DNA from 3 places in the Telluria sp. LT2P80 genome. Region 2 is predicted to be linked to each of the others. Evidence: predicted binding sites of a transcription regulator. Region 2 holds the regulator's gene; each other region holds the start of a gene.
The links. Region 2 encodes sigma-54, which starts transcription at its own class of promoters, with help from an activator protein. Its sites were predicted from a motif close to TGGCANGNAANCTGCTTT; they were not measured.
Positions count from the first base shown of each region.

Region 1: AC56LW_RS02410 (PEP-CTERM sorting domain-containing protein) is a predicted target of sigma-54. The motif match lies at 2,831-2,848, and genes of this name have one in related genera.
Region 3: AC56LW_RS06790 (PEP-CTERM sorting domain-containing protein) is a predicted target of sigma-54. The motif match lies at 5,432-5,449, and genes of this name have one in related genera.

Region 1 covers NZ_JCASIO010000001.1:525,509-533,279, reverse strand. Annotated here, with positions in the region: gene AC56LW_RS02425 (DUF427 domain-containing protein) at 42-323, shown strand; gene AC56LW_RS02420 (LysR family transcriptional regulator) at 390-1,286, opposite strand; gene AC56LW_RS02415 (aromatic alcohol reductase) at 1,470-2,423, shown strand; gene AC56LW_RS02410 (PEP-CTERM sorting domain-containing protein) at 2,889-3,557, shown strand; gene AC56LW_RS02405 (sulfite reductase subunit alpha) at 3,816-5,159, opposite strand; gene AC56LW_RS02400 (FAD:protein FMN transferase) at 5,156-6,163, opposite strand; gene AC56LW_RS02395 (DUF4198 domain-containing protein) at 6,179-6,997, opposite strand; gene AC56LW_RS02390 (DUF2271 domain-containing protein) at 7,019-7,528, opposite strand; gene AC56LW_RS02385 (PepSY-associated TM helix domain-containing protein) at 7,561-7,771, opposite strand, start outside.
Region 2 covers NZ_JCASIO010000006.1:98,865-106,635, reverse strand. Annotated here, with positions in the region: gene rapZ (RNase adapter RapZ) at 1-287, shown strand, start outside; gene AC56LW_RS16360 (DUF1579 domain-containing protein) at 313-801, opposite strand; gene AC56LW_RS16355 (DUF5694 domain-containing protein) at 873-1,943, opposite strand; gene AC56LW_RS16350 (enoyl-CoA hydratase/isomerase family protein) at 2,029-3,105, opposite strand; gene hpf (ribosome hibernation-promoting factor, HPF/YfiA family) at 3,204-3,560, opposite strand; gene AC56LW_RS16340 (RNA polymerase factor sigma-54) at 3,635-5,119, opposite strand; gene lptB (LPS export ABC transporter ATP-binding protein) at 5,134-5,889, opposite strand; gene lptA (lipopolysaccharide transport periplasmic protein LptA) at 5,886-6,434, opposite strand; gene lptC (LPS export ABC transporter periplasmic protein LptC) at 6,480-7,085, opposite strand; gene AC56LW_RS16320 (KdsC family phosphatase) at 7,091-7,627, opposite strand; gene AC56LW_RS16315 (KpsF/GutQ family sugar-phosphate isomerase) at 7,627-7,771, opposite strand, start outside.
Region 3 covers NZ_JCASIO010000002.1:87,050-94,820, forward strand. Annotated here, with positions in the region: gene AC56LW_RS06755 (SURF1 family protein) at 1-33, shown strand, start outside; gene AC56LW_RS06760 (SCO family protein) at 11-619, shown strand; gene AC56LW_RS06765 (COX15/CtaA family protein) at 644-1,801, shown strand; gene cyoE (heme o synthase) at 1,801-2,694, shown strand; gene AC56LW_RS06775 (SCO family protein) at 2,722-3,312, shown strand; gene AC56LW_RS06780 (AI-2E family transporter) at 3,342-4,421, shown strand; gene budC (meso-2,3-butanediol dehydrogenase) at 4,575-5,336, shown strand; gene AC56LW_RS06790 (PEP-CTERM sorting domain-containing protein) at 5,484-6,161, shown strand; gene AC56LW_RS06795 (hypothetical protein) at 6,260-6,436, opposite strand; gene AC56LW_RS06800 (NADH:flavin oxidoreductase/NADH oxidase) at 6,590-7,690, opposite strand.

The DNA.
Region 1 (7,771 bases), on a different contig from region 2:
ACTGGTCCGCGCTTCAGATCCGAAACGCTACCGGAGTGCATATGAAAGCAATATGGAATGGTGAAGTGCTGGCGCAGTCGAACGATACGGTCGTCGTCGAAGGGAACCATTATTTTCCCCCCGCCTCGTTAAACCGCCAGTTCTTCAGCGACTCGAGTACAACAACCAACTGTCCCTGGAAGGGCACAGCGAGCTACTACAATATCGAGGTGAACGGCAAGGTCAACAAGGATGCGGCGTGGGTGTATGCCACACCAAAATCCGCCGCGTCAAATATTACTGGCCACATCGCGTTCTGGAAGGGTGTGGATGTGACGCCCTGACGCGATTCATCCGTTGCATCGTGCTGCAAGGTGTCGCAGACTGTTTCGATAGGCAACTGTCGACCCTTAACAGGTGTCGGTAAACAGTTCGGCTGTCCAATCGGCAAACGCACGCATCGCCGGAGAGAGAAAGCGGCGGTGGGGATAAAGTAGTGATACAGGAACAGGTGCTGGCCGCCAGTCGGCCAGCACCTCGACTAACTCTCCGCTCCGCAATTGTTCCGCTACCAGGATCTCCGCCAACTGAATCAGGCCGCGTCCGTCGATTCCAAGCTTGATGTAAAGCCCAGTCTCGTTGACTGCAACCTTGCCAGCGACCGGAACGGCGACGCAATTCCCGTCTTCGACAAAATGCAGCTCACTTCCCCGCCGCGTCGTGCTGGAAAAGTAGTGGACAGCCTGGTGTGCCTGCAGATCCAGCAGCCTCTTGGGAGTCCCCTTTTCTTCCACATAGGACGGCGCCGCGCATGTAACCCAGCGCAACGCCCCCAAACGACGTGAGACCAGCGTCGAATCATTGAGGTTGCCAGTACGGATCACGCAATCGACGCCATCCTGGATCAGGTCCACCTGACGATCATTTATGCCGATCATGAGATAGATATCGGGGTAGCGCTGCTCAAATTGCGCCAAACGCGGCAGGATCAAGGCATGCGCAATGCCCCCCGGCATATCCACCCGCAGCTTCCCTTGTGGGCGCTCGGCAGAGCCGTTCAGGCTCGCTTCCGTGTCGTCAATCAGGTCGAGTATCTCGCGGCAGCGGTGGAAGTATTGCTCACCTTCCGGTGTCAAGCTGAGGGTTCTGGTTGAACGGTTCAACAACCGAATTTGCAAATGTTTTTCGAGCCTTTTAACGATACCGGTGACGGATGATGGCGGTAAGCCGAGCGTCTGCGCCGCACGTACAAAGCTCTTGCCTTCGACGACTCGGACAAATACCTGCATTGCTTGTACGCGGTCCATATATTGGCCTGATAGCTATAAGGAAAACGGCACTATAACCCACCATTGTTCGCATTTTCTGCACAATGAAAACCTCCACGACCACTTTTTCCGCCCCGTTGCTTTCCCTATAGTGCAGGTATCAACGCTAAAGGAGAAATCAACATGTCCAACCAAATCCGCCATTCATCGGTACCGCTAACGATGAATCAAGCAGATCCTGACGCGATGTCTAAAAAGATTCTTGTACTCGGTGCCGGGGAACTCGGGATGCCGGTACTGCGCAGTCTCGCGCAACGCGCGAAGGACGTCGACGGTGTGACCATCAGCGTGTTGCTGCGCGCAAGCGCTGCCGCGTCCAATGTGCCAGACAAGCAGCGTGATGTGGCCGAAATCCGAAACCTTGGGATCGACATCATCATCGGCGATCTTGTGAAAAGTTCGATCGACGAACTGGCTGCGGTGTTTGGCCAATACGACACAGTCATAGGGTGTGCTGGCTATGCCGCGGGTATCGACACGCCAATGAAATTGGCGCGTGCTGCCCTGCAAGCGCAAATTCCCAGGTACTTCCCATGGCAGTTCGGCGTCGATTTTGACGTCATCGGTCGCGGCAGTCCGCAGGACATCTTCGACGCACAGTTGGACGTGCGCGAATTGCTGCGGGGTCAGCACCAGACTGAGTGGGTGATCATCTCGACCGGTATGTTCATGAGCTACCTGTTTGAGCCAGAATTCGGCGTCGTCGATCTTGAAGAACATGCGGTGCACGCTCTTGGCAGCCTCGACACTGCTGTCACGCTGACTACGCCAGATGATATTGGCGTTCTGACTGCCGAGGTCGTTTTCACGCAACCCCGTATCCGCAACGACATCGTTTATTTGGCAGGCGACACCGTGACGTATGGGGAAGTGGCCTACAAGCTGCAAGCGGCGCTAGGCCAACCGTTCAGCCGTTCGGCGTGGAGCGAGGAATACTTGCTAGGCGAGTTGGCCCGCGACCCACATAACATGATGCGCAAGTATCGCGCCGCCTTTGCGCAGGGAAGGGGTGTTGCTTGGGATAAAAGTGGCAGTTTCAATGCCCAGCGCGCTATTCCGGTTACCGACGTGGCATCGTGGATCAATGCAAACTTGATTTCTGGCCGAAGCAATTAGTATTCATTCACAGGGCTTAGGCACCGACCGTCATTGGCGGTGTCAGGTCTGACATCTGGACACATGCTCTACTTACTTGAGAGCATTTCAAATAGACCTCTGGCTCCTCAAGATGCGCTTGAAAATCGATATGCCGGATCATCGCAGAGCTCGTGTCTGAATGTCAGACCTGACCCCGTTATTCGTTGACCCCGTTACTCGTTACTTGCGTTGACTCCATTACTTGCGGTATGACCCAGTTAATTGCGGCAAGCACGGTGCAATGACATACAAGCGCCACTTTTCCTTAGCGCATTGAATCATGCGATGAAACTCCATGAATTTAATTGTCGAATTTTTTTACACTAGGACCACGCAAACCTTGAGGTTTATCAGCATGTGCTTGATTAACAACATAAATTTTCTTCTGGCATTGTAATTGCTAGTTACAAAGCACAACAACTAATCCTCAAAGGGGAATCCTGAATGAAAAAATTGATCCTTGCACTCGCCCTGAGCGCATCCTTCCAGGCACACGCCGGGGTGACGACCTTTACGTTGAACGACATCGGTACGTTCGCTGGATACACCAGCAACGACACGTCGCAAACGTTTGCCGGCAGCGGTTTCGTTGGCATGTACAACACGCAATGGGCGCACCTGTTTGGCCTCGAAATTTCTTCGTACTCGCGTACCTTGGCTCAGGTAAACATCGGCTCGCTGGCAGGCAAGCAGATTAACAGTGCAATGTTGAGCTTCTCCCTACTCGACGGCGACACCAATTCGCAATTGGCAACGGTTACCGGCTTCAATGGCGGCAGCGGAAATCTTGCATTCAACTTCAATGCACCGGGCACCAATTACGGGTCGGTTAACGCAACGGTCAGCGGCGGCGCCAATGCACTCGACATCACCGATTTGCTCACGGCCAGTGTTGCCGCGAACGATGGCTGGCTGGGACTGCATTTCCAGGGCTCTGATCTCTATCAGTGGACCTACACCACTGAGGGATTCGGTAGCAATCGTGCTAATCTTCAGTTGACGGTCGACTTTGCCGACACTACCGATGTACCGGAGCCAGCCAGCCTCGGCATGTTGGCCATCGGCGCCCTGGCCTTGGCAGCTGCACGCCGCAAAACCCGCCACGCCGCCTGATCACAGATAGTTGCCGGTAAATCGCAGCCCCGCTTGTCGGGGCTGTTCTGTTTCAGACTGGCGAAGCAGCGTGCCCCTAGGCTGGCATGGTCGGCGTGCACGCCAATCACTGGTTCATCGCCAGTACATCGCCGATCAAGCCCTAGCGCCAATCGCCCAGCGCTTTCACTATGCTCTCCGACGAACAACACGGTGCGAGTCAAGCTGGCTAATGCTGCTCGTCGCCAGCGACAGCCTCTCGCCAACAGCGACAGGACATCAGTACACGTCGCGCCGGTAGCGCCCATCGCCCATCATGGCCTCAACCGTGGCCGCGCCCAGCACCTCGACCAACGCATCATGCACGCCACCGGCCATCCCCTGCAGGCTGCCGCAGACATAGATCGCCGCGCCGTCCCGGACCCACTGGCGCAAGAGGTCAGCCTGCGCGGCAACCAGATGCTGCACATAACGTGCCGTGCTTCCGTCACGCGAAAACGCCAGGTCGAGCCGCGCAAGGGCGCCGCTGTCGCGCCATTCTTCCAGTTCGCCCCTGCACAGAAAGTCATGAGCCGCATTGCGCTCGCCGAACAGCAGCCAGTTGTCGTGGGTGCCGGCGTCGATGCGCGCCTTGAGCAGTGCGCGCAGGCCGGCTAGTCCGCTGCCGTTGCCGATCGCAATGAGTGGCCGCAGCGCATTCTCACCCAGCCGGAAGCGTGCATGCGCGCGCACCCGCAGCCGGATCGTGTCCGTTGCAAGCGCATCCGTGCAGAGCCAGCCCGACGCCGCGCCCGGCGTTCCGTCGGCACGCTGCTGCAATCGCACCAGCAACGTGAGCAGGCCTTCTGCTGGTACCGAGGCAATCGAATACTCACGGGGATGTTCCGGGTCGGCCGGCGCGCTGACTTGCGCCAGGTCGCCTGCTTCCCACGCCGGCAGCGCGCCATCCTGCGAGATCAAAGCGAGGCGATACAGCGGCGCGCCGGCGCTGCCGGGATTGAGCAGCGTGCGTTCGGCGATGCGCCACGCGCCGTAGGCGGGTGCTTCCCAGTCCGGTGCGTCGCTCGTGCCGGCCAGGTGGCTCAGGTGGTGCTGCCATGCGGCCAGCGCGTCGGGCGCGCCGCGGTCGACGTCGATGCGCTCGAACAAGCTCGTTGCGCCGCGCTCGCGCAGCCAGGCATCGAGCGCGCGGCCGAAGCCGCAGTAGTTGGTATACGTGATGTCGCCCAGGGCCAGCATGCCGAAGTGCAGCTGCGACAGGTCCGGCGTCGCGTCCATCGTCTGCGTGGCAAAACGCGCGGCGGGATCGGGCGCGTCGCCTTCGCCGTAGGTGCTGCAGACGAACAGGATGCGGCTGGCGCTGGTCAACGTAGCCAGGTCGAGCGTCGAGATGCAGGCCGCGCGCGCGTCCAGGCCTCCGAGCGCCAGCGTGGCGGCCGTCCGTTCGGCCAGAAATTCTGCGCTGCCGGTCTGGCTCGCATAGACCACAAGCCAGTCGGCTGCCACGCTACTGGGACGCGCCTTGGCCAAATGCATGCGCCACAGGCCCAGGCACATCGCAAGATAGGCGCCGGACAGCGCCAATGCGCTGCCCCAGCGCAGCGGTTCGATTGTCAGCATCATTGAAGCATCGAGCGCCAGGCGCCCGTTGTGGTTTCTTTCAAGCCGGATCCGGCGCGCACGAGAAAGCGCGCTGCAATCCCGCGTTGTTCCGCAAACGCCAGCCCGTCGTCAGGCCCCAGCACCGTCAGGGCAGTGGACAGCGCGTCGGCCGCCATGCAGGTTGGCGCCAGCACCGTGACCGAGGCCAGGTCGTGATCCACCGGATAGCCGCTGCGCGGATCGAGCGTGTGCGCCATGCGCCGCATGCCATATTGAAAACTGCGCCGGTAGTCGCCCGAGGTAGCGATCGCCAGCCCGTGCAGGGCAACGACCGTCTGCCCGACAGTCTCGCAATCGGGCACGCCCTCGACCTCGACCCACCAAGGCTGGCCATCCGGCTTGACCCCGGCGCCGCGCAATTCGCCGCCCGCTTCGACGACGAAGTGGCGCACGCTGCGATCCTCGAGGCAGGCGGCCATGCGATCGACCGCATATCCTTTAGCGACCGACGAAAAATCCAGAATCGCGCCGCCCGGCTGCAGCAGGCGCCGCCCGGCATGGTCAAGCACCGGCTGGCGCTCGCCCCGGCGCACGATAACATCAGCAACCAGCGCAACCTGCGGCGCCTGGAACCCCGGCTGGTCGTAACGCCCGCGGGCGCCGAAGCCCCACAAATCGACGAGGGCGCCGGCAGCCGGATCGTAGGCGCCGCCGCTGTCGGCCGCCACCTGCAGCGCATGCTCGGCGACGGCAAAAAACTGCGGCGGCAGCGCGTGCCAGCTGCCAGCCGGCGCGCGGTTGTAGCGCGACAGCAGGGAGTCTTCGTCCCAATGGCTCATTTGCGCAACGATCTCGTCCAGCTCGCCTTGCAGCGCGCGGGTGACTACGGCGCCATCGGCGCCCGGCGGCAGCATCAGCCGCGCCGACCAGGTCGTGCCCATCGACGTGCCGGATGTGGTGAACAGCGTGCTGCCGCCGGGCGGCATGGCCGCGTCGACGTTCAGGGGAACAAGAATGGTGCGCATCGAGCCTTTTCGCCCTTATTGCGGCAGGACGTCGAGCGTGGCCGTGTAGCTGTAGCGCTTGGCGCCCGGCGTTGGCGGCCCTTTTGGCGTCTCGAGCGGGAACTTAGCCGAGAGCCAGTACATATTCGCGTCCGGCACCGTGAACTTGACCTCGCCCTTGGCGTCGGTGGTAAAGCGCAGTTCGCCCAGCGTGCCGCGGTACTTGACGGCGCCCGGCACCATGCTGAACGGGAAGTTCGGCAGTGGCTTGCCATCGAGCTGGAAGCGGAAGGTGATCGGCTCGCCCGCGCGCAGGTCGGACGGATTGGTGACCGGCACCATTTCGAGACCGACGCCGCTTGGCTTGAGCGCCGTGTCGTTCATGTCATTGGCCGAGACGAAGGTTTCCAGGCGCGTGTGCGTGGTGCTGGTGGTCACGTCGGTGGCGCCGGCCGGCACTTGCGCGCCCGGTGTGCCTTCGACGCCGCGGAAGCGCTTGACCTCGCCACCCAGCTTGTAGCTGCCCATCACGTTGTTGCTGACGATGGCCAGGCGGTAGGTACCGTCCTTCGGCAGGCGGATGTCGATCGTGCTGCGGAATTTACCGAGCACGGCGCCTTCGGCCTTGGTCGTCACGCCATCGGGCCCCGTGATCGTCAGGTTGTCCAGGCGCAGCGGCACATGGTGGAATTCGAACAGGCCTTCCGAGATCGCGCCGTCGAGCGTGACCCACGGTTCCTTCGCTTCGACCATGGCCGTGCTGGGCAGCAGCCAGCCGCGGTGCGCCTGCGCGCTCATCGACATGCCGGCCAGGGCCAGGCCGAGCAGGGCGCCCTTGAGGATACGGTTGTGCATGGGATTCTCTCTTGATTGTTGTTATTGGAGTTCGAGGGCGACGGCGCCCAGTTCTTCCTTGCCTGCTGCATTCGCTGCGACCTTGCCCTTGCCGGTCCACGTGAACGGCACCTTGACCAGTTCACGCCCGCCCGCTTCGCGCGATGCTTCCACGACCAGCTTGTAGTCGCCGGCCGGGAGTTTGTCGAGGCCGTGCTTGGCGCCGTCGAATTTCATCGTCTGGCTGCCCGCCGGACGGGTCGCGCCGCTGACGCCATCGAGCGGGAATTTGGCGTCGCGCCCGGCCTTGCGCCACCACGTACGCAGGTCCTTGACCCATTTGTCGCCAGCAGCATCCTTTTTCAGGTCGTACAGCACGGCGAGATTGGCCGCGACGCTCTGGTCGGCGCGTTCGAGCCAGATCGCCACATACGGCTTGTGGTATTCGGCCACGTTCAGTTGCGGCAGGTCGAACTTGACGGACAGGTCGGCGGCCACGGCCCAGCCGGAAACGAGCGGCAGGGTCAGGACGAGCGAGTGGGACAGTTTCATTCTTGGTCTTCTCTCAGGTTGGAAATAAACGATCAGTGGACAAACAACAACGCCAGCACGGCTGGCAGCACGATGCCGAAGCCGATCACCGGCCAGGTCGACGGCCGGTTGGCCGCGTGGTATTTCATGATCAAAAAGCCCGTGATGCAGAACACGATGCAGGCGACCGAAAAAATGTCGATGAACCAGCTCCAGACGGCGCCCGTGTTACGGCCCTTGTGCATGTCGTTGAGCCACGAAATC
Region 2 (7,771 bases):
ACTATGATGTGGCGCTGCGCCCGCTCACCGGCAAGGATGCACCCGTGATCGCCTTCCTCGACGCGCAACCGAGCGCGCTCGAGATGCTGTCCGACATCCAGGGCTTCGTCGCCAAGTGGCTGCCATCGTTCAAGACCGACAACCGCAGCTACCTGACGGTGGCGATCGGCTGCACGGGCGGACAGCATCGTTCGGTGTACATGGCCGAACACCTGGGCGCGCACTTCGGCACGACCGAGCGCGTGATTGTCAGGCATCGCGAGCAGCCGAAGCATCCGGCGGCGTAGGCTTGCTGCCTGCCCTGCCACACGTTTAACGCTGACGACGAAATTCCATCGTCCAGTTGGTTTCCCATGTATTTCCCGCATCGGCAGAAAAAGCCTGGTCCCACTGCAGCAAGTTTTGATCGATCTGGCGCCAGATGAATCTGACGATAATCGGGATTTCCTGGAAAGTATCGTTGGCGAAGAACGTACCAACGCCATCAATGAATTCGCCTACCACCGGAACGTCGATCTGACTCGGAAGACGACCGTCAAGCCACCAGATCGACCATTTCTTCGTGTTCTGATCGTAGGAGCGTAACGCGATAGCGCGAAAGACCTCGTCATTCAGGCGCAAGACGTTGTCTTCAAGGTTGCCGAAGCCACCCAGAATTTTTTGGGTCGACATCTCACCATCAAACTCAACCCATTCATTGCAGTTTGCCAGGCGTTCCTTGAGCCGCCGATGCCTGACAACCCAATCCCCAATAACGAAATCGAAGTCAGTCGGTGCTGAACTCATCAGTTCCAGTGCCATGCCACTCCTTGAATATCAGGTGGTCCGTCGGCCCGCACACTTGTGGCCACCGACATCAATATGGTGCCTCGTCACTTCAGTACCGGCCCCGCATCCACGATCCGCACATCATGCATCTGATGCAGATACGATTCCAGATACCCCTTGTGCGACGCGCCGACGATGACCAGCATGCGCTGGCCCGGCATCAATCCCAGCACGTCCCGGATATTGGCCGCCATGCGCAGGTTGCGCGTTTCCCAGTAACCCACGTACTGACGGCCGAAGCGCTGCGCTGACGGCTCGTTGAGCGCCGCGCCGAAGTCGCCGTGGTAAATCAGGGCCGCCTGGCCAGGCGCATTTCTGGCGCGGTACATTGCCAGCACGCCTTCGGCACTCGCCAGCCCGCCCTCCTGCGCCTTGTCCACTGCCATGCGCTGTTTGAGGGCTGGGTTGTCCCACGCGGTCATTAGCGCATCGCCAAGCGCCTTCTGGTCTTCAGACGCGCTGTCGGCGGTATGGTCGTCCATCGCGTACAGGCGCTCGTGCCCGAGCCGGGCCGCCAGGCGCGCACCGATCATCAGGCTTTCGTCGCGCCTGGTTTCCAGCTTCACCAGCACGCCGACCAGTGTGGCGTCCAGGCCGTCGCCGGCACGGCGCTCGGCCTCGGGCAGGCGCAGCCACTGCACCAGGGCCGAGGCTTCCTCGCCGCCAGCAAAGAACAGTGCCGCCAGGCGCCGGCGCTGCGCGGGCGTGGGTGCGGCGGGCCAGACTGCCAGCAAGGCTTCGGCAGCCTCGGTCGCTGCCGGGACATCCAGCCCCGTGGCCAGCCGTGCCGGCGCGGGATCCCGGCAGTAGGAATCGATCGAATCCTTGTAGCGGGCCGGGTAGCGTCGCATGAAGTCGCACTGCGGCCCGGATACCGCCTCGATCGCAATCGCCTGCGGCTTCCATGCCGCCAGACGCTCGTTCAGCAGCGTCAGGCTGGCGGTCTGGAAGGTTTTCGGCAATTGCGACAAATGGGGCGAGCCTAATACCAGCACCTCGTTGGCAGGCCCGGAGGCCGGCCCCTTGAATGCGCTCGCATCGAAATCAGGCTGCCAGGCCTGCGCAGCGGCGCTGCCGCACAACGTCATCGACAGCAGCAAGGCGGTCATGCGCATCGGGGGTCCTCATCGGTTCATGAAGCCACGATGGTTGCACCGCCTGCACGAAAAGTCACGCGCAAACGGATATGCATGAAGACGCTTACGCGAGATGGCGCAGCGGATGCGCATGCGCCGGCCACACCGGCGTGAAGAAGTGCGCCACCATCGCATCGGTCACGAGATCGAGCGACGGCGGATTCCATTGCGGCGCATTGTCCTTGTCGATGACGAGCGCGCGCACGCCTTCGAGCACCTCGCCATGCTCGAAGTTGCGGCGCACGAGCGAGCGCTCCAGGCGCAGACAGGCGGCGACATTGAGCGACGCGCCGCGCAGCAGCAGCTCGCGCGTCACGCACATCATCAACGGCGAGCGCTGACGCATCGCATTCAATGCCTTCTGCGCGAACGGCGTGTCGTCACCCTCGAGCGACGCCATGATCGCCGCCACCGAATCCGCGCCGAAGTACATATCGATGCGCGCACGGTTGGCCTGCAATTGACTCTCGCCGGCATGCTGGATGGCGAACGTGCGGATCGCCGCCGGCAGATCCGCGCCCGGCGTCGCTTCGATCAGCGCGTGCAAGGCCGGCAGGTCGGCGCCTGGCACGAACACGTCGGCCAGGCCCACGTACAGCGCGTCGGCCGCGCCGATCGTCAGGCCGGTCAGGCCCAGGAACATCCCCAGTCGCCCCGGCGCGTGCGACAGAAAATGGCTGCCGCCGACATCGGGGAACAGGCCGATATTCACTTCGGGCATCGCCATCTTGGTGCGCTCGGTGACGATGCGCAGGCCGCAATCGGGCCCGCCCTGCGCGATGCCCATGCCGCCGCCCATGACCACGCCGTCCATCAGCGCGATATACGGTTTCGGATAAAAATGGATCAGGTGGTTCAGCGCGTATTCTTCGGTGAAGAAATCCTCGAGCAATGCGCTGCCGCCTTGCGGCGAGGCGTTGCCGACGTCGTGGAAGAAACGGATATCGCCGCCCGCGCACAGCGCTTTTTCGCTGCTGCTGGTGATCACGACCGCATCGACGGCGGCGTCGAGCTGCCAGTCAAGAAGGATCGCGGTCAGCGCGCGCACCATGTCCAGCGACAGCGAATTGAGCGCCTTGGGACGGTCGAGGGTGATGATGCCGGTGCGGTTGGCGATGCGGGTCAGGACGTGTTCGGACATGGCGTGATCCATCGAAAGGAAACACGTATTTTACCGGCAGCGGGATGCAAAAAGGGCGTCCCGAAAAGACGCCCCTGGCGGTGGTGACCTGCGCTCGATCAGGCGGCAGCGACGTCTGCTTCGTCGACGTCCAGGCGTTTGATCGCTGTGCGGTTATGGTCTTTGAGCATCTGCTTGTGCTTCAGGATTTGTCGATCCAGTTTATCCATCAACATGTCGATCGCGGCATACAGGTCTTGCGCGACGCTCGCCACGTGCAGGGTCTTGCCCGACACCTGGACATTGATTTCAGCTTTTTGCCTTTTTTCTTTTTCAGTGAGGTTATCGACGGCCAGGAAGACGTGGGTATCTATGACTTGATCGAAATGGCGAATAATGCGTTCCAGCTTATTCTGAACGTATTCACGGATGGCAGGGGTTACTTCGAGATGGTGACCACTGATGGTGAGGTTCATACACACTCCTTTGAAGATGTCACGTCGCTTGCACCACACAGGAGCTGAAGGCACAGACTGTATGAGCGGCGTTGTTACAAGGCTTTGCGGAGACTGACGGGGGGGATCTTGAGCGCTTCACGGTATTTTGCGACCGTCCTGCGCGCAATGACCATGCCTTGTTCCCCGAGCATTTCCGCGATCTTGCTGTCGGATAATGGATTCTTAGGGTCTTCTGCTCCTGTCAATTGTGCGATGAGCGCACGGATTGCCGTTGAGGATGCTTCGCCTCCCGCTTCGGTGGCAACGTGGCTACCGAAGAAATACTTCAACTCGAACATGCCGTGCGGGGTCAGCATGTATTTCTGGGTTGTGACACGAGAGATGGTGCTCTCATGCAGACCTAGTGTATCAGCTATCTCACGCAAAACAAGGGGCCGCATGGCAACTGCGCCATGGCTGAAAAAGTTGCGCTGGCGTTCGACAATCGCCTCGGCCACACGCAGGATCGTGTCGAAACGCTGGCGCATATTCTTGATGAGCCACTTCGCCTCTTGCATCTGCGCGCCCATCTGGCTCTCGCTGCGGCCCTGCTTGAGCATGGTCGCGTACAGGCTGTTGACGCGCAGGCGCGGCATCACGTCCTGGTTCAGCGTGACCGCCCAGCCATTCTTGGCGCGCCGCACGATCACGTCCGGCACCACGTAATCTGACACGTTCGACGCGAACGCGGCGCCCGGATGCGGATTGCACTGGCGGACCACGGCCTGCACTTCGCGCAGGTCTTCGTCGTCGCAATCGAGCGCTTTTTTCAGTTTGCTGTATTCGCGCTGCGCGAACCAGGTCAGGTAGCCTTCGACGATCTTCAGGGCCATGCGGCGCGTGACCATCGGCACGCCCGGCATGCGCCGGATCTGCAGCGCCAGGCATTCGGCCGCGCTGCGCGCGCCCACGCCCACCGGGTCCATGCTCTGCACCATCGCCAGCGCGCAGCGCAGTTCGTCGAGGTCGACCTCGAGTTCTTCGGGCAGGCGTGCGTGGATGTCGTCGAGCGGTTCTTCCAGGTAGCCGTTGTCGTCGAGCGCGTCGATCACCAGTTCGGCCAGCGCGCGGTCGCGCGTTGACAGCAGCGTTTCGCGCACCTGTTCCATCAGGTGTTCGCGCAGCGTGATCGCGCACGCCTCCAGCTGCGGGCGGCCGTCTTCGTCGTCGCTGCTGGCGCTGCCGGACGACGTTCCGCTGCCTTCGCTCCACTCGTTGTCGGGCCGGTCGCCATCGACCGCACCGCCTTCAGCGCCCTCGCCCTCAGCCGGCGCGCTGCCCTCGCCTTCGGCCTGCTGGCCTGGCGCCGGCGGCGCCTCGCCAGGTGCCGGCGCATTGTTGATGGCCCCATCGGCCAGCAGGCGCACCGAATGATCGAGCGGGTCGTCGAGCCTTTCGAGCAGCGGGTTATCGCCCAGTATCTGCTCGATCTCCTGATGCAGTTCGAGCGTCGACAGCTGCAGCAACCGGATCGATTGCTGCAGCTGTGGCGTGAGCGCCAGGTGCTGCGAAGTGCGGAGCTGAAGGGACTGTTTCATCAATTGAGTATGGCTTACATGCGGAAATGTTCACCAAGGTACACGCGGCGCACCGACTCGTCGGCGATGATATCGTCGGGACGGCCGGATGCGAGCACCGCGCCCTGATTGATGATGTAGGCGCGGTCGCAGATGCCAAGCGTCTCGCGGACATTGTGGTCGGTGATCAGGACGCCGATCTTGCGCTCCTTGAGGAAGCGTACGATGCGCTGGATCTCGATCACGGCGATCGGGTCGACGCCGGCAAACGGTTCGTCGAGCAGGACGAAGCGCGGGTTGGTCGCCAGGGCGCGCGCGATCTCCACGCGGCGCCGCTCGCCGCCCGACAGCGACAGTGCCGGATTCTCGCGCAGCTTCTCGATCTGCAGGTCGGCCAGCAAGGTATCGAGGCGGTCGCTGATCTCGGTTTTGGTGAGCGACTTGCCGTTAACCTTCTGCAGTTCGAGCACGGCGCGGATGTTCTCTTCCACCGTCAGCTTGCGAAACACCGAGGCTTCCTGCGGCAGGTACGACAGGCCGAGCACCGCGCGGCGATGGATCGGCAGGCTGGTGATGTCGGTGCCGTTGATGCTGATCGAGCCGGCGTCCGACGGCACCAGGCCGACGATCATGTAGAACGAAGTAGTCTTGCCGGCGCCGTTCGGGCCCAGCAACCCCACCACTTCGCCGCATTCGACATCCAGCGACACGTCGCGCACGACCAGGCGCTTGCCATAGCTTTTCTGCAGGCCCTTGACGACCAGCGTGCTGCGATCGTTCAGTTCCGTCATTGCGTGCCTCCGGCCGGCGCACGCTTGGGCGCCAGGATCAGCGTGCCGCGCCCGCCGCCAACCTTGCTCTCGCCGCTGACGTCATTGCGCACGGCGACGACTTCCTTGCGGTTGTCGTACGAGATGAACGGGCCGGTCATCTGGTTGGTCATCCGGTCGTTTTCGAGTTCCTTGACGATGGCGTTCGAGTACAGGCGCACCAGCTCCGAACGTTCGTCATATTCGATGCGTTCGGCCTGGCCTTCGACCCACAGGTTCGGGCCGCCGTCGCGCTTCTGGCGGAACGTGGCGGGCTTGCCGTTGGCCGCGGTGAGCGTCACGCTCATATAGCCTTCGGGCGTCTCCCTGACCACGGCGCGTTCGGCCTTGACCAGCAGCGTGCCGCGGGTCAGGATCACGTTGCCGGTGAAGGTGCGCACGCCTGCGACGCCATCGAGGTCGCCGTTGTCGTATTCGAGCGCCGCCTGCTTGAGCGAGTCGGCCTTTTCGGCCATGGCGGTCAAGGAAAGGAGTGACAAGAAAGCGGCAGCAAAGAGTTTTTTCATTGTGGTGCTGGTCCTGGGTTAGCACGCGCGCATGGCTGATGGCCTTCAGCGCTGGCGTGGCGGATAGACGATACGGCCGCGGCCTGACAATTGCATCTGCATGGTCGCGTTGTTGGCCATCATGCCGGTGGCCTTGAGGCTGGACGCGCCAAGCTCCATGTCGATCGGCTGGTCGGTCTTGACGATTTCTTCGTCGGGCAACACGGTCATGGCCTGCGTGCGCACGCGCAGTGCTTCGCTGGCGGGCGTCTTCGGGCGCTGCAGATCGACGTCGCCGAACAGTTCGACGCGGTGTTCTTCGTGGAAGATGCGCGCGTTCTTGGCCACCACCGTCATCGGCGGACGGCCCGGTTCGACGCCGCGCATCAGCGGCTGCTCGACGTTCGACACGTCGCCCAGCGGGATATGCGCCAGGCGCTTGCCCGACACCACGTAGCTCGGCTGGCCGTTGGGCGTCATGCGGACGAACGAGAAATTCTCGACGATGTAATCCGGCTCGTCGGGCGGGCCGCCCAGCTGCGCATCGATGTCGGTCGCCTGCATCAGCTGCAGCAGCCAGAAGCTGCCGAAGGCGAAGAACACGCCGATCACGATCATCGCCAGCAGATTCCAGCGATGCGCGGTGCGTTTGTTGGAGGCGATCGTGGCCATGGCGGTCAGGCGAAATACGGCGCGAGCGCCTGGTCATAGGTGCCCTGCGCGCGCATGACGAGGTCGCAGATCTCGCGCACCGCGCCACGTCCGCCACCGTTCCTGGTCACGTAATGCGCGCGGTGCTGCACGTCCGGATGGCCGGATGGCACCGCAACGGCAAAGCCCACGCGCGCGAACAGCGGCAGGTCGATCACGTCGTCGCCGATGTAGCCACATTGGTCGGCGGTAAAGCCGGTGGCGTCGAGCAGATTGGCAAAGCCGATGCGCTTGTCGTGGTTGCCCTGGTAGACGTGCGAGATGCCCAGATCGGCGGCGCGGCGGACGACGATCGGCGACAGGCGCGCGCTGATGATTGCAGTCTGCACACCGGATTTATTCAGCATCTGGATGCCCAGGCCATCGAGCACATTGAAGGTCTTGGTCACTTCGCCATCGGGGCCATAGGTCAGGCTGCCGTCGGTGAGCACACCGTCGACGTCGAAGATCATGACCTTGATGCGCGCGGCGCGTTCGATGTGGGCCAATACGGGAGTGTTCATCAGATTACCTTTGCGCGGGTCAGGTCGTGGATGTGCAGCGCGCCGACCAGCTGGCCCGCCTCATCGATCACGAGCATCTGGTTGATGCGGAATTCTTCCATCACGGCGACCGCGTCGACCGCCAGCTGCTCGGGGCGCACGCTG
Region 3 (7,771 bases), on a different contig from region 2:
GGATTTCGACGTGGCTCAAGAACAACTCGCTGACCCTGACACCGCGCGCCGCCGCGGCCGCCTCAAGCTGCTGCTGGTGCTGCTGATCTGCGCCGCGCCGCTGATCGTGTCGTACATTACCTTCTACATTGTCAAGCCGACCGACCGCACCAACTACGGCACGATCCTCGATGCACGCACCTTGCCGATCCCGCAGATGGCCACGACCACGCTCGACGGCCAGCCGCGCACGCTCGCCGACCTGAAAGGCAAATGGGTCATGCTGCGCGTGGGCGGTGGCAAATGCGACGATGAATGCATGCGCCAGCTGTACGCGATGCGCCAGTGGCGCACGATGCAGGGCAAGAACATGGAACGCATGGAACGCGTGTGGCTGATCACCGACAGCGAACCGCTCGACACCGTCATGATGCGCGAATACGACGGCATGGAATTGCTGCGCGCGCCGGCCGCCACCGTGGCCAAATGGCTGCCGACCGAAACGGGCCGCGCCCCGAGCGACCATATCTACCTGATCGACCCGCTGGGCAATCTCATGATGCGCTTCCCGTTCCAGCCCGAGCCGGGCCGCGTCTACAAGGACATCGCCAAACTGCTCAAGGCATCGGCCATTGGCTGAACCACGTCACCCGTAAAGAATCACATGGACCTGTCTTCCCTCATACACCTCGGCCTGATGGGCCTGCTCGTGGCCAGCCTGCCGCTGGCGATCGTCTGGATGTCGTCCGACGCCCACAAATACCGCAAGCTGGTCTGGGTGATGGTGTTCCTGACGTTCGACCTGATCGTGTTCGGCGGCTTCACGCGCCTGACCGACTCGGGCCTGGGCTGCCCGGACTGGCCGGGCTGTTATGGCGAAGCCAACCCGTTCCTGGCGCACGAGCAGATCGCTGCCGCCGAAGCGGCGATGCCGACCGGCCCGGTCACGGTGGCCAAGGCCTGGATCGAGATGATCCACCGCTACCTGGCGATGGGTATCGGCGCGCTGATCCTGGCGCTGCTGTTCACGTCGGTAAAACAATGGCGCCGCACGCACGACGCCGTGTTCCAACCGGCCATGCCGATCGCCTTGCTGGTCTCGGTACTGGTGCAGGGCGCGTTCGGCGCGTGGACCGTCACGCTCAAGCTGCAACCGGTGATCGTCACGATCCACCTGTTGCTGGGCATGACGCTGCTGGCGATGCTGGTCTGGATGGGCTGCCGCGAGGATGCGCTGCTGAAGCGGCCAGCGCCGCTGCAGGGGCCTGGAATGGTCGCACGACTGCGCAGTCTGCGCTGGCTGTCGCTGCTCGCCGCCGTCGTGCTGACCGTGCAGATCGCGCTGGGCGGGTGGGTAAGCACTAACTATGCAACCATGGCCTGCGATACGTTCCCGCTGTGCCAGGGCGCGATCGTGCCGGAACTGGACTTCGAGCACGGCTTCCACCTGTGGCGCGAGCTGGGCAAGACAATGGAGGGGCATTATTTGCCGTTCTCGGCGCTGGTTGCGATCCACTGGGTGCACCGCGCCTTTGCGCTGGCCGTCGTGCTGGTGCTGGGTTTGGCGGCGTGGCGCGCCTGGCGTTTGCCGGCGCTGGGCAAGACTGCGCGCCTGCTGGTACTGGTCATGGTGGCGCAGCTGCTCACCGGCATCGCGACCGTGTATTTCAGCTTCCCGCTGGCGATTGCCGTCATGCATAACGCCGGGGCGGCGCTGCTGGTGATCCTGGTGACCATGTTAAACTACCGGGTGAAGTTCCAACTCGACGCGGCCTGCGCTGTCCCAGCGCCCGGACTCGCCGCGTCCGCAAGCACCCATTGATGACAACCCAGACAGCCATCCCCAAGCCCCAAAGCCGTTTCTCGCAGTATTGGACCCTGACCAAGCCGCGCGTGACGAAGCTGGCGGTATTCTGCGCGGTGATCGGGATGTTTCTCGCCACGGACGGCTTCCCGGGCTGGCAAACGCTGATCGCCGGCACGGCCGGTATCTGGCTGCTGGCTGCGGCTGCATTCGCTGTCAATTGCCTGGTCGAGGCGCGCGTCGATGCGCGCATGACGCGCACCGCGCGCCGCGCCACGGCCTCGGGCGAACTGAGCACGACGCAGACCGTGGTCTTTTCGTCGATCATCGGCGGCCTGGGCATGCTGGTGCTGTACACGCTCGTCAATCCGCTGACCATGTGGCTGACCTTCGTCACGTTCGTCGGCTACGCCTTCATCTACACGCTGCTGCTCAAGCCGAACACGTCGCAGAACATCGTCATCGGCGGCTTGTCGGGCGCGATGCCGCCGGCGCTGGGCTGGGCAGCGGTAGCCAACGATGTGCCGATGGAAGCGTGGCTGCTGGTCCTGATCATTTTCATGTGGACCCCGCCGCACTTCTGGGTGCTGGCGATGTATCGCCGCGAAGACTATGCACGCTCGGGCCTGCCGATGCTGCCGATCACGCACGGCATGAAGTTCACCGGCCTGCAGGTGTGGCTGTATACGATCGGCCTGGCCGCCACCACCTTGCTGCCGTTCGCGGTCGGCATGAGCGGCCTGATCTACCTGGCGGCCGCGGTGCCGCTCAATGCGGTCTTCCTGCGCCACTCGTGGCGCGTGCACCGCAACTACAGCGATGCGCAGGCGCGCAAGACGTTTACCTGGTCGATCGTCTACCTGTCGTTGCTGTTCGCGGCGCTGCTGGTCGACCATTATTTTAAGTTTTGATTCGTAAGTTCTGATATTGGGTTCCAGATGAAACGACTGCTGACCATCGCGGCGTTCTCGGCCGTGGCGCTGTTTGCCACCGGCTGCGACAAGCTGCGCGACAAAGCCCCGGCTTTCCACAACACGGACGTGACGGGCGTCGACTACGCCAAGGGCTTCACGCTGACCGACCATACCGGCAAGGTGCGCACGCTGGAAGACTTCCGCGGCAAGATCGTCGTGATGTTCTTCGGCTATACCCAGTGCCCGGACGTGTGCCCGACCACGATGGCAGAAATGGCGACCGTGCTCAAAGAAATGGGCCCGTCGGCCGACGAAGTCCAGGTGCTGTTCGTCACGGTCGATCCCGAGCGCGACACGCAGGAACTGCTGTCGCACTACGTGCCGGCGTTCGACAAGCGTTTCATCGGCCTGTACGGCGACGCCGCAGCCACCGCGAAAGTGGCCAAGGAATTCAAGGTGTTCTACGCCAAGGCGCCCGGCGCCGATGCGAGCAGCTACACGGTCGACCACACGGCCGGCAGCTTCGTGTTCGACAAGCAGGGCCAGCTGCGCCTGTTCGTGCGCCATGGCCAGGGGCCGGGCCTGATCGCCCACGACCTGCGTCAACTGCTATGATGCCGTAAAGACCACTTCCCTGAGGCAGCATGGAGCAGCAACGACCTGGCAGGAACTACACCCGCATCGCCATGGTCATCCTGCTCACGCTGGGCTGCCTCTATGTGCTGCGGCCTTTCCTGCCGGCGATCCTGTTCGCCGCCGCCGTCGCCATTTCGAGCTGGCCGCTGTACCTGCGGCTGCTCACGCGCCTGAACGGCCAGCGCACGATTGCGGCGCTGACCATGACGCTCTCGCTCACGCTGCTGTTCATCATTCCGCTGTCGATGGTCGCCTATAACCTGGGCGACGACGTCGCGCGCGGCTTCGGCGAACTGCGCCTCTTGATCGAGCACCGCGAACTGGCGCCGCCCACCTGGCTGCGCGAGATCCCGCTGGTCGGCCCGTCGGTCGAGACCTATCTGAACGACCTGATCGCCAGCCGTGAGCAGATGCTGGCGCTGGCCCAGCGCATGCTCGAGCCGGCGCGCCACTGGCTCGTCAAAGGCGGCTTGATGCTGGGCACCGGCGTCGTGCAAATGAGCCTGGCCGCGTTCGTGAGCTTCTTCCTGTACCGCGACGGCAATGGCCTGCTGTCGATCATCGAAGTGACGATGCGCAAGGTGATGGGCGAGGGCGCCGAATCGATCCAGGCCACCGTCAGCCAGACGGTGCGCGGGGTGATGTACGGCCTGCTCGGCACCGCGCTGGCGCAGGCAATCGTCGCTGCTATCGGCTTTGCGATTGCCGGTGTGCCGGCCGTGCCGCTGCTGTCGGTGCTGATCTTCCTGACGTCGCTGATCCCGTTCGGCCCGCCGCTGGTCTGGGGCGGGGCGGCGCTCTGGCTGTTCGCACAAGGCGAGACCGGCTGGTCGATCTTCATGACGGTCTGGGGCGCGGTCTTGATCAGCGGCGTCGATAACGTCGTGCGGCCGATGCTGATCAGCCGTGGCAGCAGCCTGCCGTTTTTGCTCACGCTGCTCGGCGTGCTGGGCGGCCTGATCGCATTCGGCTTCATCGGGATGTTCATCGGCCCAGTATTGCTGGCAGTCGGTTACTCCCTGATGAGCGAGTGGACCGGCACCGAAGATCCGATCGTCAAGCACGACGAAGAACGCATCGTCGAATAGGTTCCACTGGAGTTTTCCTGCTGGAACCGTAAGAGGGGTGCACGAACCCCTGTGCTATCGTCGACAGCACATTCTCGTGAACCAACAAGGCCTCATGAATGGTCCGCTTGCCGCGCGCAACCGGGCTGTTTCTGCCTGCTCGAAAGGAATTCAATGAACCGTTTTAATGATAAAACCGTCCTCGTCACGGGTGCCGCATCCGGCATCGGCCTGTCGGCTGCCCGCCGGTTTCTGGATGAGGGCGCCCGTGTCGTCATGCTCGATATCGACGGCGATAAACTCGGCAAAGCTGCCGCCAGTCTTCCCCAGGATCGCGTGCTCGTGCAGGTCGGTGATACCGCCGACAAGGCCACTGCGACAGCCGCCGTCAAGGCCACCGTCGAGCGCTTCGGCGGCCTGCATATCCTGATCAACAACGCCGGCATCGCGACGGACGGCGACATCATGGCCACGAGCGAAGAAGACTTCGCGCGTGTCATGGCCGTCAATGTCACCGGCTACTATCACATGGCCAAGGCCGCAATGCTTGAACTCGTCAAGACCCGCGGTTCGATCGTGATGACGTCGTCGGTCTCGGGATTGGGCGGTGACTGGGAAATGTTTGCCTACAACACGTCGAAAGGCGCGGTCAGCAATATGGTGCGGGCAATGGCGATGGATGCGGCCAAGGACGGGGTGCGCGTGAACGCGGTCAATCCAAGCTTTACCGACACCGGGTTGACCCAGGACATGATCAACAAGCCCGAACTGGTCGCCAAGTTCAACGAGCGCATGCCGCTGGGCGCGCCGGAAGATCCGGATGGCGTTGCAGCCGCGATGGCGTTCCTGGCGAGCGACGATGCGCGCCTCATTACCGGCGTGAACTTGCCGGTGGATGCCGGGTTGATGGCGTCGAACGGTCAGCCGCCGCAGTAAATGTCGATCAGAAATCCGGCAAGTTCTTGTCGGAATTTCTTACACAACTAGCAATAAAAAATGACGCCCCTTTAAGATTCAAGAGGTTACAGAACAGGCACGCGAATTGCTATGTTCTAATTTCCAGAACAATTAAAGAGGTTACCCATGTTTCGACGTTGTATTGCAGCAGCTGTCCTCACGCTTACCGCGGCCGCGCCGGCTGTTGCAAATTCCATCAGTATCTCGTTTGAAGAGTTTGCCCACGGCGTGACCATCGGCGATTACCACAATGGTGGCAAGGACAGCCTGGGACGGGCTTCAGGCAATGACTACGGGTTGACCTTCAAGGGCGGCACGATCAGGCACACGACGTTGGGTGCTTATCTGTCCGGTCCCGTTCAATTGACGATCGATGTCGCCAAACTGACAGCCCTGCTCGGCACGGACGATTACTATGTTTCATTCAACGCCGCCCGGCATGACCTTAATGGGGAGTTTACCTATTCTTTCACCGATACTGGTCGTATGGATGGAACGTGGATTAACGGTAATGGCACTCCGGGCTGCAGTGGAAGAGAGCCATGCAACAACGCCTTTTATGGTGAAATGGCCGGCTATCATATTTACGCTGGTACTGGTGTTGGCAGCCTGTCAAACATCAAGTTCGATATTGACCGGCTTGATAACCTCCAGATTCATGCCTATGACGGTAGCGCCTTTATTGTCCCGGGTCTGATTCCCGGTTCGGCCGAGATCAATCGGGATATCCCGGAGCCTGCCTCCATGGCGTTGCTCGGGATCGGTGCGGTTGCGCTACTGGCGCGCCGCCGTCGTCGTCGTTAAACGCTCTCGACCAGCGCACTGCATCAGCGCCGTCGCTGACCAGCGACAGGCGCCTGATGTACGTGCTTGCCAGGAATCAGATTCTTCGGCGAGCGCGCTTAGCCCCCGCCAATACCCACAATGACGTGGCCGCTGCCGCCGCATTGCGGGCATTCCTTGCCATCGGGGAGTGTGCCTTTGCCGGCGCAGGCGTCACAGACGTCTTCGCCGGTACCAGGCGTGCCGGGTTCGGCATCGTCGCCGGGATTGAGGTCGTGTTCGGGATGAATGCTCATGATGGTCCTCGCTGCTGATCGGTCAACCGATTGTAGTGAGGTTCTCGAGCAGGTGGCGCGAGGCAGGCGCGGCGGGAAACGCGCGCGCCCCAATCGCTTGCCGGACAACGGTTCGGCAGTCGGAGCAATGAGCACCTCCCACCGAAACACGTTTTACTTCTGCATGCTGTAACGCTCGAGCCAGTGCGCATACGGCGCCGGCAATACCCAGGTCGGACGCTCGATGCCCAGCTCTTTGGCCGCTTCCAGCGGGTAGTGCGGATTGGCCAGGTGGGCGCGGCCTACCATGACGAGGTCCAGCTGTTCGTCGGCCACGGCGCGTTCTGCCAGGTGCGGACCGTCGAAGCCCCACGCCGATGCGACCGGAATGCCGGCTTCGTCACGCACGCGCTTGGCCACCGGACCCAGGAAGGCCGGACCCCAGGGGATATTCACATCCGGAATCGTGAAGTTGACGCTGACACTCAGCATGTCCAGGCCGCGCTGGCGCATCATGCGCACCAGTTCGATCGATTCGTTGACGGTTTGTTCGTCGTTGCCATCGTATTCGATGACACCGAGGCGCGCGGTCAGCGGCAGGTTGGCCGGCCAGACTTCGCGCACGGCCTCCAGCGTCTCGAGCAAAAAGCGGCTGCGGCCGGCGAAATCGCCGCCGTATTGGTCGGTACGCTTGTTGGCGTGCGGCGAAAAGAAGCTCTGGCCCAGGTACCCGTGCGCAAAGTGCAGTTCGAGCCATTCGAAGCCGGCCGCGAGCGCGCGACGGGCAGCGTCGACGAAATTGGCCTTGACGCGCGCGATGTCGTCCAGCGTCATTTCCTTCGGCACTTTTGGCAGATTCTTGCCGAAGGCAATCGCCGACGGTGCGATGGTGTCCCAGCCGTAGGCATTTTCCGACGGGATATGGTCATCGCCTTCCCACGGACGGTTGGCGCTGGCCTTGCGGCCGGCGTGGCCGATCTGGATGCCGGCGACCGCACCGGCGGCCTTGATACGGGCGGCAATGTGGGCCATGCCCTCGACCTGTGCATCATTCCACAGGCCAGTGCAGCCCGGCGTGATACGGCCTTCGGGCGAAACGGCGGTCGCTTCGACGATCACCAGGCCGGCGCCGCCACGAGCAATGCTGGCGTAATGCGTCTGATGCCAATCGTTGACGAAGCCGTCATTGGCGGTGTACTGGCACATCGGCGGCACCGCGATACGGTTGCGCAAAGTGACGTCTTTGAGGGTGAACGGGGTAAACAAGGCTGCCATGAATTTTTCGTTTTCTTAACATGAGGGTCAAGCCGCGGTCTGCGCCGCGGCGGTCGGCCAGTATAGAAGGAAGGCGCAAAA